DNA from 3 places in the Glutamicibacter sp. FR1 genome. Region 3 is predicted to be linked to each of the others. Evidence: riboswitches for the same ligand, from Rfam matches in the RefSeq annotation. Region 3 holds a riboswitch; each other region holds the start of a gene.
What was found. Region 3 has a riboswitch for S-adenosylmethionine ahead of ACLQ8T_RS01275 (O-acetylhomoserine aminocarboxypropyltransferase/cysteine synthase family protein). Riboswitches for the same ligand answer to the same signal wherever they lie in the genome.
Positions count from the first base shown of each region.

Region 1: it holds a riboswitch for S-adenosylmethionine, as region 3 does, so the genes downstream of both, ACLQ8T_RS16150 (flavin reductase family protein) here and ACLQ8T_RS01275 (O-acetylhomoserine aminocarboxypropyltransferase/cysteine synthase family protein) in region 3, are expected to answer to the same signal.
Region 2: it holds a riboswitch for S-adenosylmethionine, as region 3 does, so the genes downstream of both, ACLQ8T_RS04240 (bifunctional o-acetylhomoserine/o-acetylserine sulfhydrylase) here and ACLQ8T_RS01275 (O-acetylhomoserine aminocarboxypropyltransferase/cysteine synthase family protein) in region 3, are expected to answer to the same signal.

Region 1 covers NZ_CP178602.1:3,349,200-3,354,248, forward strand. The annotation lists gene ACLQ8T_RS16135 (exonuclease domain-containing protein) at 1-290, shown strand, start outside; gene ACLQ8T_RS16140 (ZIP family metal transporter) at 379-1,116, opposite strand; gene dnaB (replicative DNA helicase) at 1,178-2,533, opposite strand; gene ACLQ8T_RS16150 (flavin reductase family protein) at 3,390-3,890, opposite strand; SAM riboswitch class IV at 3,985-4,102, opposite strand; gene ACLQ8T_RS16155 (long-chain-fatty-acid--CoA ligase) at 4,479-5,049, shown strand, end outside.
Region 2 covers NZ_CP178602.1:891,780-896,828, forward strand. The annotation lists gene ACLQ8T_RS04230 (CPBP family intramembrane glutamic endopeptidase) at 1-210, shown strand, start outside; gene ACLQ8T_RS04235 (VOC family protein) at 308-952, opposite strand; SAM riboswitch class IV at 1,125-1,244, shown strand; gene ACLQ8T_RS04240 (bifunctional o-acetylhomoserine/o-acetylserine sulfhydrylase) at 1,337-2,680, shown strand; gene metX (homoserine O-acetyltransferase MetX) at 2,683-3,828, shown strand; gene ACLQ8T_RS04250 (SGNH/GDSL hydrolase family protein) at 3,909-4,766, opposite strand; gene ACLQ8T_RS04255 (SHOCT domain-containing protein) at 4,834-5,049, opposite strand, start outside.
Region 3 covers NZ_CP178602.1:243,650-248,698, forward strand. The annotation lists gene ACLQ8T_RS01265 (DeoR/GlpR family DNA-binding transcription regulator) at 1-101, opposite strand, end outside; gene ACLQ8T_RS01270 (CoA-binding protein) at 415-909, opposite strand; gene ACLQ8T_RS01275 (O-acetylhomoserine aminocarboxypropyltransferase/cysteine synthase family protein) at 909-2,282, opposite strand; SAM riboswitch class I at 2,381-2,492, opposite strand; gene ACLQ8T_RS01280 (histidine phosphatase family protein) at 2,603-3,163, shown strand; gene ACLQ8T_RS01285 (RNA polymerase sigma factor) at 3,279-3,776, shown strand; gene ACLQ8T_RS01290 (methylated-DNA--[protein]-cysteine S-methyltransferase) at 3,758-4,402, shown strand; gene katG (catalase/peroxidase HPI) at 4,490-5,049, opposite strand, start outside.

The sequences.
Region 1 (5,049 bases), 300 kb from region 3:
GTGTCCCATCACGAACCCAACCCTTGGACAACTTCCAAAGTCCAGTCTCGACGCACCCCAGAATCAACTCAGCAAGCGAGACGCGAACGCCGAGTTCACCCCGACGCACAGTCAGTCGAGTTGCATTCGTCGCGATGGCGTGGATTCTCGCCATTGCTACGGTGTTCGCGCTACTTTGTACCGCAGCTGGTTACAGCTTCGACGCAGCCGCTGGGACAACATTTCTCGTCTCTTCGGTGATATTGGGAACAGGCTGTTTCTATGCATTCCGAGCTGCAAAAAGAAAATAGAATGCACGATTTGAATGTGGGGACTCGGCGCGCTCGGTTGATTGGCTGCTGCGGTTCAGGGGCATGCATCCATGATCTCAGGTTTCGCCTAGCCGCCGATCACGTGCAGGCTGAAGGCCGCTAGGAAGCCAGAGGTCACCAGCAATCCGGTGTAGTCGTGCTCCACCTTGTAGGCTTCGGGAACCATGGTGTCGGCGATCATCGTCAAGATGCCTCCGGCAGCGACGGCGGTGGCGAAGGCCAGCACCTCGCCGGGCATGGATTCCAGCAGCAGCGCCCCGAGGAAGGCCGCGATGCCGCAGGAGATGGCGATTGAGCCCCAGAGCAACGCGATCGAGGATCCCTTCTTTCCGGACGCTTTCATCTGGGCGGTGCTCGCCAGGCCCTCGGGGACATTGGAAATGAATATGGCGATCAGCATTGCCGGATTAATGCTTGCGCTGGCGACGACGGTCAGTCCCAGAGCCACGGATTCGGGAATGCCGTCGATGAGCGCACCGACAGCGAGCGCTGATCCTGATGATTCCTGCTCGCCTGCGCGCTGCGCCTGCCGCTTTCCGGTCCGCCAGGCCAGCAGCCGGTTCGCACCGAAGTACAAGGCAGCGCCCACGATCACTCCGCCCAGCGTCGCACCAAGGCCACCGGTGCCATAGGCTTCGAGCACCAGTTCGAAGGCCAGTGCGCTGATCAGGACCCCGGCGCCGAAAGCCATGATTGCGCTGACCCAGACCTTGGGGATCTTCAACCACCAGGCAGCACCGGACCCCAGCAGCAGGGCGGATCCGGCCACGGTGCCCCAAAGCAAAGCCTGCAACGAAGCGAACATGGCACCCACTATAGCCAGCAATGAGCTGGCTTAGTAGGTGCCATATGAGTTCTGACTGGGACTAGCCCTCGTTGGACATGTTGTTGAAGCGCGAGTAGTGGCCCTGGAACGCTACGGTGATGGTCTTGGTCGGACCTGCACGGTGCTTCGCGATGATCACGTCGGCCTCGCCCGGACGGTTTTCCTTGTCATACACGTCGTCGCGGTGCAGCAGGATGACCATGTCGGCGTCCTGCTCGATCGAGCCCGATTCACGCAGGTCCGAGACCATGGGACGCTTGTCGGTGCGCTGCTCGGATCCACGGTTCAGCTGCGACAGGGCAATCAGCGGCACGTCGAGCTCCTTGGCCAGCAGCTTGAGGTTACGCGAGAACTCCGAGACTTCCTGCTGGCGCGATTCCACGCGCTTGCCCGAGCTCATCAGCTGCAGGTAGTCGAGGATGATCATGCGCAGCTCGTTGCGCTGCTTCAACCGGCGGCACTTGGCGCGGATTTCCATCATGGACATGTTCGGCGAATCGTCGATGAACAGCGGGGCTTCGTTGAGCCGGCCCATGGTCGTGGCGATCTTGGTCCACTGCGCATCTTCCACCGAGCCCTTGCGCAGGTCCTGCAGCTGGATGGACGCTTCGGCCGAGAGCAGGCGCATCGCGATCTCGTTGCGGCCCATTTCCAGGGAGAAGAACACGGTGGCCATGTTGTGCTTGATGGCAGCCGAACGGGCGAAGTCCAGCGCGAAGGTCGACTTGCCGACGGCGGGACGGGCAGCGATGATGATCATCTGGCCGCCCTTCAGGCCCTGGGTCAGCTCATCGAATTCGTAGAAGCCGGTGGGCACGCCGGTGATGCCATCGCCAGCGTTGGCCGCGTTTTCGATCTCGTCGACGGTGTCTTCGATGATGTCCGAGAGGCGCACGTAGTCCTCGCTGCTGCGGTTCTCGGCAACCTTGTACACCTCGGCCTGGGCTTCGTTGACGATTGCGTCGACCTCGCCATCGGGCGAATAGCCCATCTGGACAATGCGCGTACCGGCGTCAACCAGCCGGCGCAGCACTGCGCGTTCACGCACGATTTCTGCGTAGTACCCGGCATTCGCCGCAGTGGGAACCTGCTGGATGAGGTTGTGCAGGTAGGCAGCGCCACCCACGCGCGAGATTTCGCCGCGCTTGGTCAGCAAGTCGGCTACGGTGACCGCATCGGCTGGCTCGCCGCGGCCGTAGAGGTCAACGATTGCCTCGTAGATGGATTCGTGGGAGGGACGGTAGAAGTCGGTGCCGCGGATGGATTCAACGACGTCGGCAATCGCATCCTTGGAAAGCATCATGCCGCCGAGCACCGACATTTCGGCCTCGATATCCTGTGGCGGCTTGCGCCCTGCGTCGGATTCCCGTCCTTCGTAAACCGGCTCAGCACTCATTGCAGACACTTCCATCCCCTATTGACCCGCTGGGAAAATTCTCCTTGCCCTCATGGCAACGCTTCATCATGTCAGTCGATACGGACATTTAGCTGTAAAGCGCCTGTGGATATTTCTCTCCCGAAGCCAACACTAGGGCTGTTATTAACAGGCGTAAACCTCATTATCCACAGAATATGTGGATAACACACCGCTACCTGTGGACTCACCTGTTCACAGTCTGGGGAGAACCCTGTGGATTACCCCGCTCTATACACCGGTAACATCAATTGACTAGTCTGTTTGTATTTTCACACTTGTGGAAAGAAAGTTAATTCATTGAAGGTCACGCCAACCACATCGAGGTTATCAACACCCACAATCGCCCAGTTTCCGGGGTTTTCGCTCCTTTGTTCACATTTCCCCACACTTCATCCACAGTTTTGTGGATAACATTGTGGATACTGTTAAATTTGCAAAACCCTTAGTCACCACGGATTAATGTTCGCTATCAAGGCTCCGAGCCCGAAGTAGTTCACAACCAACAAGAATTTCACCGCTCAGGGCCGTGGATAACTTGATGTCGCCGAGGTGGCGTTGCGTGAATTTGAAGCCGTAACTGGGCTCTTGGCCCACTGCCACCGATTTACCCCGGCAATCAGCTGCAGTGGAAGTGCAATTACACGTCGAACTTGCCCGCAGTGCATGGGCTGCATGTAGTCCAGGGTTGCTGCCGGGGTGCCCGGAGATCAACAGGCATCGCGCCTAATTTTCCGATTGGCACAGGGATCAAGTGATTCCGCAGGCCTCGAAATCAAAAAAGCTTCGGCCAGATCGATATGTTGATCTGGCCGAAGCTATGGAAGTTCAGAAGAGCTTAGACGAGCTCGGGGACCGGCAGTGAATGGAAGCGCGAATCGTGGAAGATCTGCGGCGAGTGCTTCGAGATGCGGTGCCCGTGGACTTCCATCAAGATCACCCAGTGATCCCCCGCTTCGACCTCGTTGTAAATCGAGGTTTCCAGCCACAGCGTGGAGTCGTTAATGAACAGTGCGCCCTGTTCCGAGGAATAGGTGTCGATCCCGCGGAATCGGTCGCCGTTCTTCGACGCGATCTGAGCACACACTCCTTCATTGCGTTCGCTGAGCACCGAAACGCCGATGCGGCCAGCGTTGCGCAGCTTTGGCCACGTATTCGAGGATTTCTGCACGGCGAACATCACCAGTGCTGGCTCGAGGGAAACACCCACGGTAAATGACGAAGCCACAATGCCGGTTTTCTCGCCATCCAGTTCTGCACAGAGGGCGGCTACGCCTGACGGATGCTGAGCGAAAACCTTGCGCAGGGTCAACGGGTCAAGTTCAAGATTCAATGACATGGCTCGATTCCTTCGGGTCTTGCCCACCGCGCAATAATCCGCACGCCGGAGCTTCTTGATTCTCGAAGCCGCCAGCGTTGGAGTTCCACGCCGTGTGCGGTACTTGTTCCAGCACGTTTTCGCGTGGAACCGAATCCTCACCTGGAGCACCCCACTACCGTTGAGAGGGTTGCCGATCAGCAAGCCAGGGCTTATAGCTGATGCTCTTGATTCTGCTTAAAACAATATGGGTGATTACGAAGCAGCGTCAAACATTTTGCTTCGCAAATCGCAATATTCAACGAAACGTTCGATCCAATGCCTTGAAATGAACCTTTTAGCAGTCTTTTATTCGCCAAATCCACCTTGCCCGAGACCTTCGACGCAACTTTCATTACGGACCTTCTCCGGTCACGTTGCAGCGGAAGACCCGGCTCTACCCGTGGAACCGGAGGCCTGTCGCGAATTCACTACCGCTCACCGCAATGAAACTTGGTTTCTCCGCATGACGCTGAGGTTCATGGTACTATCGATCATGGAGTGCATTGAGTCACACTCCCTCTTATTGTTCTCCGTAACCATCGCTGACGATTGAGGAATAGCCACACCATGGTAGAGATTCAGGCAAACCATTCAGAACTGACCCCGCTGCGTTTCCTTGAGCGCACAACCGAGGCCTATCCGAAGAAGACCGCCGTCATCCATGGAACTCGCAGCTACACCTACGCGGAACTCGAAGCACGCGTGCACCGCTTTGCCCAGGCGCTGAAGGCGCGCATTGAACCGGGCGACCGCGTGGCCGTGCTGGCACCGAATACTCCCGAAATGCTCATGGCGCATTACGCCGTGCCGCTGGCTGGCGGCGTCCTCATTGCCCTGAATACCCGCCTTTCGGCCCACGAGCTGCAGTACATCATTGATCATTCGGCTGCCAAGCTGATGCTTGCCGACACCGAGCTGCTGGAGCATACGAAGACCCTGCGCCGGGAGAACCCGACGCTGGAAGCGCTCATTGAAATCACCGATGACCAGTACTCCGGACCGCGTCCCGAAGTGCAAGTCGACGCCACCTTGGACGAGTTGCTGGCAGAAGCCTCGGATGAGAAGCTTCCCTATGCCATTGCCGACGAGCGGGCGCCGATCACTCTCAACTACACGTCAGGCACCACCGGCAAGCCGA
Region 2 (5,049 bases), 650 kb from region 3:
ATTATCGGTTCTGCAGTGCTCCGCGGCAGTTACCACCTCTACCAGGGCGTGGGGCCGATGATCGGCAATATGCTCATGGGCATCGTCTTCGGCTGGGTGTACCAGAAGTACGGCCGGGTGATGCCGCTGGTCATCGCCCACTTCCTGCTCGATGCTATCGGCTTCGTCGGCTACGCGCTGATTGGGCCTGCCATCGGAATCGGCCAGTAGTGCCCGAAGGCCTGCGCCAGCGACTGAAACGCCATTAACGAAAAAGGTAGGTGGGGACGCCATTGTCCCCGCCTACCTGCGTTCGTTTCCGAGTTTCCTACAGCACCACGGTGCCGGACTCGGTTTCAAAGGTTACCGACATGATGCCCGGAGTGCCATTCGGAGCTTCATATTGCATGGTGACAGCTCCCAAATTGACGTTCTGCGGCTGGCCGAGCCAATCCAGCACCCGTTCGCGCGAACCGGCGATGGCTATCTCGCTGATGGCACCAACCGGTTCAAGCGACTTGGACGGATGCAGATCCTCAGTACCGTCATCCCATGAGATTAGGTATGGGCACTGCGGGTCGGCGATCAGGCCCTTGATGCCAATTTGCTGCCAGGTCAGTTCGCGGCCATCAGGGAACTTGCGGTTGCCAGGCACTGACTTGCGGCCCAGGCGGTCTTCGGCGCTGGATAGATCCTCCACCGAGACGCACCAGCCCATCCAGCCACCGCCGAGGTCCGAGCGGGCGCGAACGGCCTGGCCGAAGGGAGCCTTGTCGCTGGCCGGGTGGTTCAGGACTTCAACCACTTCCAGGTACTGGCCATGCTTGAGCGGGAAGATGACATTGCGTGTTCCGAATCGTGGATGCACGCCGCCCTTGACGAATTCCAGTCCCAGGGACTCGGAGATTCTTTCAGCGGTTGGCAGCAGCCCGTCCGGGCCGCAAGCATAACTTACGTGATCTAGCCTCATCATGTGCCCATCATGGCAACATGTGATGCGAGTCTCTACTTAGGCTCCCCTAAGTGCGCTGATGTTATCGAATACTCTGCGGAAAATCTGCGGAATTCGCGAAATATGACCGATTGAGTCCAATGCCGGTCCACTGCGTTGCAAAGATCTTCGGTTTTCGGGCAAACTGATAGCAGGTCATGAGTCCCAGTAACAAGCCCCGGCTTACTGGGCGGCAACCCTCCAACCGCGGTGGGGTGCCCCGGGTGAAGACCTGGCCCTTGAACGCACAAGGCATCAAGGACAAGCGCGGGTTACCCCCTGGAAGTCGTTTCGATACGGTGCTTCCTGTCGGTGTCTTTTCAGCGGCGTACCCCCATAGTCATGAAACGCTATTTGGAGGAAACCATGAGCAACAACTGGTCATTTGAAACCCGTCAGATCCATTCCGGCCAGACCCCGGATCCGACGACCGGAGCGCGAGCTCTCCCGATTTTCCAAACCACTTCCTTTGTCTTCCCGAGCGCAGAGAGTGCCGCTGCCCGTTTCGCGTTGCAGGAACTGGAACCGATCTACACCCGTATCGGCAACCCGACCACCGACGCCGTGGAAACCCGCATCGCTGATCTGGAAGGCGGCGTTGGCGCGCTGCTGCTGTCCTCGGGACAGGCCGCCACCACCTTCGCCATCCTGAACCTGGCCGAAGCCGGCGACCATCTGGTAGCCAGCCCGAGCCTGTACGGCGGAACCCAGAACCTGCTCAAGCACACGCTCAAGCGCTTGGGCATCGAAGTCAGCTTCGTCTCCGACCCGGACAACCTGGACGAATGGCGTGCCGCGGTGCGCCCGAACACCAAGGCCTTCTTCGGCGAAAGCATCTCCAATCCTCGGCAGGACGTGCTGGATATCGAGGGCATCTCGGAGATCGCCCACGAAGCCGGCGTGCCGCTGCTGGTGGACAACACCCTGGCCACGCCATACCTGATCCGCCCCATCGAGTGGGGCGCCGATATCGTGATCCATTCGGCCACCAAGTTCCTTGGCGGCCACGGCAACGCCATCGCCGGGGTCATCGTGGACTCGGGCAACTTCGACTTCGCCAAGGACGCCGAACGCTTCCCGGTATTTAACACCCCGGACGAGTCCTACAACGGCTTGGTCTTCGCCCGCGACCTGGGCGTCAACGGCATCCTCGGCGCGAATCTGGCCTACATCCTCAAGGCACGCGTGCAGCTGCTGCGCGATCTGGGTTCATCAGTGGCGCCGTTCAACGCGTTCTTGATCGCCCAAGGCCTGGAAACCCTGTCGCTGCGCATTGAGCGCCACGGCCAGAACGCAGTGGAAGTTGCCAACTGGCTCGAAGCCCGCGAGGAAGTGCAGAAGGTCGCCTACGCCGGACTGCAGTCCTCTCCGTGGCATGAGCGCGCGCAGAAGTACAGCGATCACGGCGCTGGCTCGATCATCGCTTTCGAGCTGGAGGGCGGCGCGGAAGCCGGACAGGCTTTCGTGGACGCACTGGTCTTGCACTCCAACGTCGCGAACATCGGCGACGTGCGCTCGCTGGTCATCCATCCGGCCTCCACCACCCACGCCCAGCTCTCCGAAGCGGAGCAGATTGCCGCCGGTGTGAGCCCGGGACTGGTGCGGCTGAGCGTCGGGCTGGAAAACATCAAGGACATCCTGGCCGATCTTGAGCTGGGCTTCGAAGCTGTTGCGGCCCTTGAAAACAAGGAATTGCAGGAAACCCTCTAGGCATGCCATCCATTGTGACTACTGAAGATACTCTGCGCGCCGAAGAGCTCGCTGGCGGACAAGACGGCATTTTGCGCCGTAGCTCCGTGGGGGAGTACCACTTTGAATTCGGTGGATACCTTCCCGACGTGGTGCTGGCCTACGAGACGTGGGGGAAGCTAGCAGCTGATGGCTCCAACGCGGTGCTGGTGATGCATGCACTCACCGGTGACGCCCACGTCGCCCAAGGCGATTCGCACAGCGCCGGCTGGTGGGAAGGCTTCGTTGGCCCCGGCGCCACGGTTGACACCAACGAGTACTTTGTCGTGTCCATCAACATGGTGGGTGGTTGCAATGGATCCACCGGCCCCTCGTCCTTGGACGAGCAGGGCCTGCCCTACGGCTCCAGATTCCCTTTCGTCACCGTCAAGGACTCGGTGCGCCTCGAAGCGCGGCTGGCCAAGCAGCTGGGAATCGAATCCTGGCATGCGGTCATCGGCGGTTCGATGGGCGGTGCCCGCGCGCTGGAATACGCTGTCGAGTTCCCCGAGCAGGTCAAGAACCTGATCGTGATGGCCTCTAGCGCCCAGGCGACTGCCGAGCAAATTGCCTTTGCGCAGGTGCAAACCCAATCCATCCGCTTGGATCCGCACTTCTGCAATGGCGATTACTACGGCAACGATGCCCGTCCTGACGCCGGTCTCGGCCTGGCTCGCCGCCTGGCCCACATCACCTACCGCTCCGAGGCCGAGCTGGAAACCCGTTTCTCGCGCAATCCGCAGGATGGCGAGAAGCCGACGGGCCAGCTGGAGGGGCCGCGCGGGCGATACCAGGTGGAAAGCTACCTCGACCATCAGGCCAGCAAGCTGGTGAATCGTTTCGACGCGAACAGCTATCTGGTGCTGACCGAGGCGCTGATGAGCCACGATGTTGCTCGTGGCCATGAATCCCTGGAGGCCGCCCTGGCGCGCCTGGAGAAGGTCAACGTGGTGGTTGCCGCGGTTACCACCGACCGCTTGTACTTCCCCGAGCAGTCGGTGAAGCTGGCCTCGTCGCTGGCCAAGCCGAAGCCGGTGCACTACATCGATTCGCCCATTGGCCATGACGGATTCTTGACCGATGCGACGCAGCTGGATGGGGTGCTTCGGACCTTGGTCTTCGGAGACTAGAATCTGGGCGAAGTTTGGCAAGCCTTTGAAGACTGAAGCGGTTCCGCCAGTAATCGGCGGAACCGCTTCAGTCTTTCTTGCTACTTGGCGCTGTCGCCGGCACCGAGCGAGTCGTTGGGCTTGGCATCTGCGAACGGCTTAGCCGAAGGCCGTTTCGGGGTGATGCCGTCACCGGAGGACTGGTGGCGCAGGCGGCGCAGCACCCAGGGCGCCAGATGCTCGCGGGCCCACTGCAGATCCTCCTTGCGTGCTTCGCGCCAGCTGCGCTCATCCACGACCGGAACGATGTCGGTATCCAGCTGATGCGGGACGTTCAGCGAGTCGAGTGCCATGGCGGCAATGCGCTGGTGGCCGATGGGGGAGAAGTGCAGGCGGTCAGGCGCCCACATCTGGGACTGATGCAATTCCTGCAATGCCCACATGTCGGCAACGATGGCGTCATGCCGGGCAGCGACGGTGCGCACGTTCTCGTTGTAGATCGCCACCTTGCCGCGGATGCTTCCAAGGACCGGGGTATCGCGGATATCGGGCCCGGTGAAGAGCAGGAGCGTGGAACCGGTTGCGGTGAGCTTGGCTACCGCGTCGTCGAGGATGTCGGCAATCTTGTCTGGATCGCCGCCCGGGCGCAGCACGTCGTTGCCGCCCGCGCACAGCGAGATCAGATCCGGCTTCAGGTCGATGCAGGGATCGAGCTGTTCGGCAACGATCCGGCCGATGAGCCGGCCGCGGATGGCCAGGTTGGCATAGGAGAAGTCCGGGACGGTGCGGCTGAGCTCTTGGGCCAAGCGGTCGGCCCAGCCTAGGTGCCGTCCTGCGCTCGATGGATCGGGGTCGCCGATGCCTTCGGTGAACGAGTCCCCGATGGCTACATAGCGGCGCCATGGGTGGAGCGGGGAGTCGGCGGTGTTTGACGGTTCAGAAGCAATATTGTTGGGCACGAATCCATTGTTACCAAAGGGTAACTTCTAGTCAATCATTCCAGAGGATGATTCGGTGGGCACCACTCTACCCGCCCAGAGCATCCCTGCGTGCTTGCAGGTACTCGTCGCGGGTAATGACTCCACGCGAGTGCAGTGAGTCGAGTTCGGACAGCTTGTCTTCAATGGATTTCCTCGGCGCCAGCAAAGCTGAATTCGCCGCTCTGGCCATCAGGTCGGTTTCCATGGTCAACGGATCGAAGCCGGCGCTCTTGGCTTTGCGGAAGTTGCGCACAATGACGAA
Region 3 (5,049 bases):
TCCCGGGTAATGTCGAAGCGCTGCGCGAGCTCGGCGACGGTTACTTTCCCGTCAGCTTCGAGCTGCCCAACGATCAGCCGGTGTCGTTCTTCGGCGAACATTCTTGCCTCCGCAATTCCTCATGACCTGCAACACATTGATCTGTGTTTCCATGACTTTATGCCCGATTGCGTGACATCGTCAAGTGAAAATCTAGGGAATTCTTGGTTTTATTTGGTTTTAAGTGGGTTTCGGGGGAGGCGAGGAAATTGCATCGCGCATGATTGCGCAGGTGAACTGTACGTTCCTGTCGAATGAGCCGCGGGACAAGCCCAGTCCGTCGGCCTGCACGGAAACTCTGGACCTGTTCCGAACACGTAATGGGTGCATGCAGCGGAATGCTGCATGCACCCATTATGTGGAGCTCCGGACTTCCTAGGCGAGGACCTGTCGCTTCGAGGAAATCACGCCGGTGTTGAATCCGGCCAGGCGCAAACCGCCATGAAAGCGGGCGTGCTCGATCTTCACGCAGCGGTCCATGACCACGTTCATGCCCGCGGCCTCGGCGCGATGGGCCACTTCCTCGTGCCAGGAACCCAGTTGCAGCCACAGGGTCTTCGCGCCCACGGCCAGGGCCTCGTCCAGCACGCCGGGCAGGTCATCATGCTTGCGGAAGACCTCCACCAGATCCGGGGTCTCCGGAAGATCGGCGAGCGACTTGTACACCGGCTGGCCCAGGATCTCGTCGAGTACCGGGTTGATGAAGTACACCTTGTACCGTGAGGAGGAGAGCAGGTAGGTGGCCACGAAGTAGCTGGCACGTGACGGCTTGTTCGAAGCGCCGACAATGGCGATGGTCTTCGTCTCGCTCAGGATCTCCAGGCGCTGCGCGGCTCCCGGGCCTTCCCAGGTGGTTTCAACTGCAGTCATTAGTTTGCTCCCTTCGAAGCGGTTGGCAAGGCGCAGGCGGAACCGTCATAAGCCGGTGCTTCGAACTGCGCGGCAGAACCGGCGGCAGCTTCCTGCGAAGCGGCCAGCGCTTGGTCCAGATCCCAGAGGATGTCTTCGACGTCTTCCAGGCCCACCGACAAGCGGATCAGATCTTCTGGCACGCCAGCGGAGACCAGCTGCTCGGCGCTCAGCTGCTGGTGCGTGGTGGAGGCAGGGTGCAGCACCAGGGTGCGGGCATCGCCGATGTTGGCCAGGTGGCTGGCCAGCTGCAGCGCCTCGATGAACTTGGCGCCGGCTTCGCGTCCGCCCTTCACTCCGAAGCTGAAGACCGAGCCGACGCCCAGGGGCAGCAGCTCCTTGGCCTGCTCGTGCTGCGGATGGGAATCCAGGCCTGCGTAGTTCACGTAGGTCACGCGCTCATCGGATTCCAGCCAGGCGGCGACCTGCTTGGCGTTGGACAGGTGGTTGTCCATGCGCTGCGGAAGGGTCTCCAGACCCTGCAGCAGCTGGAATGCCGACTGGGCCGGAAGCGACGGTCCGAAGTCGCGCAGCTGCTCGCTGCGCAGCTTGGTCAGGAAGCCGTATTCGCCGAAGTTGTCCCACCAGGAGACGTTGCCGTAGCTGGCTACCGGTTCGGTCATGGTGGGGAACTTGCCGTTGCCCCAGTTGAACTTGCCCGACTCGATGACCACGCCGCCCAGGGTGGTGCCGTGCCCGCCGATGAACTTGGTGGCCGAGTGGATCACGATGTCCGCGCCGTGCTCGATGGGGCGAAGGATGTATGGGGGAGTGAGCGTCGAGTCCACGACCAGCGGGATGTTGTGGCGGTGCGCGACTTCGGCCAGGCCCTTCAGGTCGGCGATGTCGCCGGACGGGTTGGCCACCACCTCGGTGTAGACGGCCTTGGTGTTCTCCTGGATTGCGGCTTCGAAGTCGGCCGGATCGTTGGAGTCGATGAAGGTGGTGTCCACGCCGAAGCGGCGCAGCGAGACATCCAGCTGGGTGATGGTGCCGCCGTAGAGCTTCGAGGAGGCGACAATGTGGTCGCCGGCCTGGGCCAGCGCCGCGAAGGTGACGAATTCCGCGGCCATGCCCGATCCGGTGGCTACCGCGCCGATGCCGCCTTCCAGCGAAGCCATGCGCTCTTCGAAGGCCGCCACGGTCGGGTTGCCGATGCGCGAGTAGATGTTGCCGTACTTCTGCAGGGCAAAGAGGTTGGCCGCATCGTCAGCGTCTTTGAACACGAACGACGTGGTCTGGTAGATGGGCACTGCGCGTGAGCCATGCTCGGCATCGGGGGTGCCTCCGGCATGCAGGGCGCGGGTGCGGAATCCAAACTTGTGATCTGCCATGGTGGCTTGCGACTCCTTGTCGACGGGGGTTTCACGTGCACCGCAGGGCGGGCCGCGATCGAGGCAGGAATCCCGGAATCAATGTCGCTTCCTGCCGTTCTCCAACGGGTAAGCGGCTGCATCGTTTCTGGCGGTAGCACCGTAACCACCGGATGTGGCAGGTTGCTGCGGCGTCATCGAACCAGATCTCTCAGCCGCTCGGGATGGTGTAATAATCTTCGCAACATGACCGTTCGTGACCCAACTATGAGTCGTAACGTTGCGTATCGGGCCTGTGATCGGAGATTCTTCGACATCTATGGCACCGGTAGGCTGGAGCCATGGATACTTCGCTGGTACTGGTTCGACACGGGCAGACCGATTGGAACCTTGCAGGCCGACTGCAGGGGCAAACCGACATCCCGCTGAACGAAACCGGACGCGAGCAAGCTCGCGAGGTCGGGCGCAAGCTCATCGGCCAAGACTTTTCGCTGATTCTGGCATCCCCCTTGGTGCGTGCCCAGGAAACTGCCGTCCTGATCGCCCAGCAGATCGGGGCAGCGACGGGCAACGCAGTTCCGGAACTCATCGAACGCGGTTTCGGCCCGCTGGAAGGCCGGATCATGGCGGAAGTCAGCGACGAGGAATCGGCTGCCGCCGCAGAGCAGGTTGAGCCGCGTGCGCACATCTTGAACCGCGCGGTGCCGGCGCTGATGGGCCTAGCCAGCAAGCATGCCGGGCGCAAGATCATGATTGTCAGCCATGGCGCCACCATGCGCACCATTCGCGACGCCTTGGCAGGAACCAGGCAAGCCCAAGGCGTGGAGAATGGAGAGATTATCGACGTGGATTTGGCCCGGCTCGAGCAGCTCGCCGGTGAATCTGACCTGGTGGCATTCTAGGAATCCGTGCGGCAGCGGGGTGAATGAAAAAATTCTTCATTCGCACCTCACAGAACAGGTGGCCGTTGCGTTTACACGGTGAGGGGCCAGCAGGTCGCGAAATCCCAGGAGAGGCATGCAAGCACCATTCGAGCGGATAGTCCAAGACTATGGACTGAACGTCCTGCGTGTTTGCCGCGCTCTGCTGGATGAGCACCGCGCGCAAGATGCCTGGTCCGAAACCTTCCTCGCCGCGCTCAAGGCGTACCCGCAGCTGCCAGATGATGCCAATGTCCTGGCGTGGCTGGTGCGCATTGCCCGGAACAAGGCCATTGACGAGTTGCGCAAGCATAAGCCGGAGATCCTCATCGGCCAGGACGTGGACAGTCCCGCGTCCGGGAAGAACCGGCCGGATCTGCAGTTGGACAATCTGCAGCTCTGGCACGAGGTGAATCAGCTTCCCGGCAAGCAAAGGCAGGTCGTGGCCTATCGGTACCTCGGCGGGATGAGCTACGCGCAAATTGCCGAAATCCTTTCGGGCAGCGAAGCCGCTGCCCGCAGGGCCGGTGCCGACGGGATCAAGAACCTGCGGGTCCGGCTCGACGACCAGGAACTATGGCGGGAGCAGCCATGAACGAAAAAAATTATCAGCAGCAGGCGACGGCCGCTGAAATGCAAACCCTCGACGCGCTGCAAGGCCAGCTCGCTGAAAAAGCCCGGGCGCTTGAACTTGTCGATGTCGCCTATCGGGTGGTCGACAGCCCAGTGGGTTCATTGCTGCTGGCCAGCAGCGATGCCGGGCTGGTGCGGGTGGCATTCGAGTCCGAGGGCCATGACCGCATACTTGAGCTGCTCTCGGAAAAGCTCAGCCCGCGCATCCTGCGCGACAAGTCGAGCCTGGATGGGACCGCCCGGCAGCTCGATGAGTACTTCGCGGGCACACGGCACAGTTTCGAGCTCCCGGTGGACCTGCAGCTCTCGACGCGGTTCCGCCGCCAGGTGCAGCTTCAACTGGAACATATCGATTACGGCCAGACCCGCAGCTACGCCCAACTCGCGCAGCAAATCGGCAAGCCGAAGGCAGTGCGGGCCGTCGGCTCAGCCTGCGCCACCAACCCGATTCCCATCGTGCTGCCCTGCCACCGGGTGCTGCGCACCGATGGCTCATTGGGCGGCTATCTGGGAGGACTGCAAGCCAAGACGGAGCTGCTGAAACTTGAAAACCCGGACTTCGCAGGCAGCGCGGCGACGCTTTTTTAACTGCCCATAGCCGGATTAAGCAAGTGCTGGGCTGTTGCTCCCCATCAGGGGAGCAACAGCCCAGCACTATCTGCCAGAAGTTAGCGGCTACTTGGTCAGCAGTTCGAAGCGATCCGCGTCCATGAGCTTGGCCCATGCAGTAGCGAAGTCCTTGACGAACTTCTCCTTGGCGTCGTCCGAGGCGTAAACTTCGGCGAGAGCACGCAGTTCCGAGTTGGAGCCGAAGACCAGGTCCACGCGGCTGCCGGTCCAACGGCCGTCGGTGGTGGTGTAGGTCTGTTCGTCAGCCGACGGGGTCCACTCCAAGCCGAGTTCCAGCAGGTTCGCGAAGTAGTCGTTGGTCAGAGCGCCCGGGGTGTCGGTGAAGACGCCCTTGTTCGAGCCATCCCAGTTGTTGCCGATGACACGCAGGCCGCCGAGCAGCACGGTCATCTCAGGAGCCGACAGGCCCAGCAGGTTCGCGCGGTCGATCAGCAGGTACTCGCTAGGCAAGTTCAGGAAACCGGAGTCGTAGTTGCGGAAGCCGTCAGCGACTGGCTCCAGCCAAGCGAACTGCTCCACGTCGGTCTGCTCCTGGGTTGCGTCAACGCGACCCGGGGTGAATGGAACCTCGACTTGCTGTCCGGCTGCCAGGGCAGCCTGCTCAA